2 regions of the Psychrobacter jeotgali genome follow, and region 2 is predicted to be linked to the other one. Evidence: riboswitches for the same ligand, from Rfam matches in the RefSeq annotation. Region 2 holds a riboswitch; the other holds the start of a gene.
The links. Region 2 has a riboswitch for thiamine pyrophosphate ahead of thiM (hydroxyethylthiazole kinase). Riboswitches for the same ligand answer to the same signal wherever they lie in the genome.
Positions count from the first base shown of each region.

Region 1: another riboswitch for thiamine pyrophosphate. It lies ahead of tenA (thiaminase II); the one in region 2 lies ahead of thiM (hydroxyethylthiazole kinase).

Region 1 covers NZ_CAJHAF010000001.1:1,058,793-1,060,999, reverse strand. Annotated here, with positions in the region: gene JMX18_RS04285 (class I SAM-dependent DNA methyltransferase) at 1-643, opposite strand, end outside; gene tenA (thiaminase II) at 721-1,368, opposite strand; TPP riboswitch at 1,501-1,615, opposite strand; gene rpoD (RNA polymerase sigma factor RpoD) at 1,738-2,207, opposite strand, start outside.
Region 2 covers NZ_CAJHAF010000001.1:1,448,550-1,450,756, forward strand. Annotated here, with positions in the region: gene JMX18_RS05745 (HpcH/HpaI aldolase/citrate lyase family protein) at 1-808, shown strand, start outside; TPP riboswitch at 895-983, shown strand; gene thiM (hydroxyethylthiazole kinase) at 1,038-1,841, shown strand; gene thiE (thiamine phosphate synthase) at 1,933-2,207, shown strand, end outside.

The sequences.
Region 1 (2,207 bases), 390 kb from region 2:
CCTCTTGCACCTTGTCATTAGCGTACATCGGATGGGTAAGCAAGGTTTGGGCATACTCAAGATCTATAAATCCATTGGCTTGCATCAGCTTAATTTTCTCATCAGAAGTACGCCAATTGGCGGATTTTACCAGCTCGATAGGATAAGGATTAGCGGGTGTGATGTGCTCGAGTAGGGGGTGTGACCATGTATCCAAAGAGCCTGCCAAGTTGTATAAGCTGGCAAAGCCGCTTTCTTTTGGCACATCGATAAGGATCAGCTTACCGCCAGATTTTAACGCCGCAAACGCCTTTTTAATACATAAGTCTAAATCACTGATATAGCTGACACTGCCATTAAATAGAATAATATCAAATTTGTCAGGCTCAATTTCATAAGTTTCAGCGGGGCTGATATCGACTTTTAAGCCTCGTTTTTTGGCAATGGCGGCCATATCTGCTGAAGGTTCAACACCATAGTGGATAGAGAGGTCATAATCCTTTAATAATAGCATCTCAAACAGTCCGCTACCGCAGCCTATAGATAGGGTAGTGCTATCTTTAGTTAAGAAGTGAGCAACCAGTTTGAGTTCGCTGGCAAGCAAATTTTGATTATCAAGAAACCAGCTATCGTATGCATTAGCATGTTCGTCAAATACGGCCATAATATTTCTCCTGAGTAGTATTGTTGACTTAAATAAAAGGGGCAGGTTTGCTATCTAACTATCTAATAGCTAGTTATTTAGGCAATCTCTAAAGCCATCTGCCAAAAATTAACCTCCATACGCGCGGCGGTATTAAACAGTTGTTGCAACTTATCGCCTTGAGAAGGGCTTACTGATCCCAGTAGCTCATTAATATGGTTTTCGTTTTGGACAGTAATGGCTTGAAACTCATCGCTGGCAAATACATCAATCCACGGCTGATAGGGGTTATCAGGGAGGAAGCCTTCTGCTTGAAGACGTTTACCAATCTCACCATAGCCCATCAAACAAGGGGCGATAGCAGCATAGAGCTCAGCTAAAGAGCCTGACATGGCCGCATCTAATAAGTAGCGGCTATAGGCAATAGTCGCTGTAGATTCTGCAGTGCTTTCTACTTCCTCAATACTCACACCCCATTGGTCACAAAAATTTAAATACATGCCGATTTCTAAATCTAGCATGGCATTAATGCCAGCTTGACCAAGACGCATTTGTGCCAAAGTGTCGCTTTTATAAACACTCAAAGCCATCACACGTGTATATTGCAGCAAATACAAGTAGTCCTGCTTCAAGTAATGGCGAAAGCTGTCTTTGGGCAGAGTACCGGTAGCCAATTGATTGATAAAGTCATGATGAAGGTAATCATCCCATGCGGGACAATTATTACGGAGGGTTTGATAGTCCATAGCGCTCACTTACTTATAAAAAAATAATGGTATTCAGTAAGCAGCTGATAAGAAACAACGAAGAGCGGGCACAAAAAAGCCCTACCGGTTTATGTTATATAAACTGGCAAGGCATAATTGAGTGTCAATTGGGAAAATCTCACGCTTGTTTCCTACGTCAGTGCTAACTGCATCAGGTTCGCGGGTATCTCTCAGCAATGATTTTAGATTTTTAAATACTAAAATCAAAGCACCCCGACAAGGTTTTAATCGATCAGGCTATGATAAACGAATCCAGCTACTCTTAGCAAGAGGTAGGCGTATTATAAACAGGCACAAAAAAGCTGAGCAATGGCTCAGCTTTTTTGTGTTTAAATATCGTTAGATAGCTTAGTCGTTTTCTAAGAAAGAACGCAGATGCTCAGAGCGTGAAGGATGACGCAGTTTACGCAGGGCTTTTGCCTCAATTTGACGAATACGCTCACGGGTTACATCAAACTGCTTACCGACTTCTTCTAAAGTATGATCGGTTGGCATATCGATACCAAAGCGCATTTTTAGCACGCGTGCTTCACGTTCAGTTAGGTTACTCAGTACATCACGAGTTGCTTCTTGTAGGCCCGCCGCTGTTGCGTCATCAACAGGGCTTGAGATCGTACCATCTTCAATAAAGTCGCCTAAATGTGAGTCTTCATCATCACCGATAGGGGTTTCCATAGAAATAGGCTCTTTGGCAATCTTAAGCACTTTACGTACCTTGACCTCGTCCATCTCTAAGCGTTCGCCTAATTCCTCAGGCGTCGGCTCGCGTCCCATTTCTTGTAATAATTGACGAGAGACTCGGTTGATCTTATTTATAG
Region 2 (2,207 bases):
TAATATTGATAGTATAAATGAGCCTTCAAAACAGCCTGATAGTCAAACAGAGCAGCAGACCCATCAAACCCTCCAGCCGACACGACCTTTAGTATTTGTACGTCCACGTAATCCGACTATGCTGCAAAAGCTAGCAGACTTTGAACATATCGACCTGCTCGACGGTTTTGTGTTGCCTAAAGTAGATATGTATAGTTTATCTAATTGGCGCATGGCTTGTCAGAACCTAAGCGATCATCAGCTATTGATGCCGACTCTCGAGACCGCTGCGGTTTTTAATCCGCATCACAATCAAGAGTTGGCGATCGGTTTTAAAGAAGCTTTTAGCCAGCCTGTCTTTGCCCTACGTATCGGCGGCAATGATTTATTTGCGGCTCTGCGTTTGCGTCGTCCTAAGAATAGCATCGTCTATGATACGCCTATCGGTACTCTTGCCTATCAGCTACTAGGCTGCTTTGTGCCGCACGGCTTTTATTTATCAGCGCCAGTATTCGAATACTTGGATGAGCCGGTACTATTTATGCAGGAGCTTGATCGTGATGTCAGCTTGGGATTGGTGGGCAAGACCGTCATTCATCCGAGCCAAATCGCTTTAGTCCAGCAAGCTTACTGCGTACCGATGAGTATCTTGGATGAGGCGCAAGCGATACTGCATAGTGAGGCCAAGGCAGTATTTAAGTATAACAATACTATGCTAGAGCCTGCTACTCACCGGGCTTGGGCGACTGAGATTGTCAATCGCGCCGAAGTATTTGGCACCATCAACGACGGCAATAGTGACTATAACTCCTTGAGCGACTCGCTTTAACCTTTAATTTTTTAATCTTATACCTTTTTCTACTTACTCAGCTAAGGGTTGTATTACTCTCATAAGTTGAGTAAGATGTTTTATAACGTTATTCACAGGGGCGCCGCAAGGCTGAGAAGTACCCTTTGAACCTGATCCAGCTCGTACTGGCGTAGGGAGTGTATAGCAATCATCGTATTATTCATGATTCTATGTATTTTCTCGCCTGCCATTTATTTATGGAGGGGAAATGCAGCCTCAATTGATTCATTCTTGTTTTACCGCAACTCAAACGCAAGCACCCTTGGTGCAAAACATCACTAACTTTGTCGCTATGAATACCGCAGCCAATGTTCTTTTGGCCGCTGGCTGTTCGCCTGCCATGGTTTGGGCTTTAGAAGAAGCGCCTGAATTCGTGCGCTTGGCTCAAGCGCTTACCATCAATATCGGTACCTTATCGCCAGAAGGGTTAGCCGGTATGTTAGCGACAGCAGAAGTCGCTCATCAACATAATATTCCTTGGGTGTTTGACCCCGTTGCGGTAGGTGCCACCAGCTATCGCCAGCAAAGCTGTGCGCAATTATTGAGATTTAAACCTGACATAATCCGTGGTAATGCTTCGGAGATTTTGGCGTTAGCAGGCATGAGCAGCCAAAGCAAAGGCGCTGACAGCGGCGATACTGTCGAATCGGCAAAGCTAGCCGCAGAAGCTTTAACGCAGCATGCCAAGGTGGTCATTGTCACCGGTGAGATTGACTGGGTAACTGATGGCACCCAGCAATGGTCAGTTCATCATGGGGTGCCTATGATGGAGGATGTCACTGCCTTGGGTTGTGCACTCACGGCACTGCTGGGCGGGTTTGTAGGTGCCAATCGTGATAATTTCGCAGCGGCAGCCATCAGCGCACTATGCTATTACGGTCAGGCAGGAGAAGTTGCCGCCCAGCAGGCGCAAGGCCCTGGCAGCTTTTATGTGCATTTTTTAGATGCGCTACATAGCTTGGATGCAGATAATGTAGCCAAAAATGCCAAGGTGACTTCTATAAAAGCCTAATTTTCAACATGCAAGCTGGGCTAAAAGCACCAGCCTACGCCGATATATTTTGCTAGTTGAGATTAGAGTATTATAAAAAAAGGTAAAAAATATGACAAATAACACTCATGAAATAAACGCTAACAATATGAGCAAACCCAGCTCAGCGTTAAGCTTATATCTGGTGACTGACGCTGCCATGTGTAATGAATATGGCTTAATTGATACTGTTTGCGCTGCTATTGATGGCGGGGTCACCATGGTACAACTGCGTGACAAACAAGCCGATGATGAGGAGTTATACCTAACAGCCTGTGCGCTTAAAGAAGCTATCGCAGGACGAGTACCCCTATTACTCAATGATCGGGTAGCTATCGCTAAAAAAGC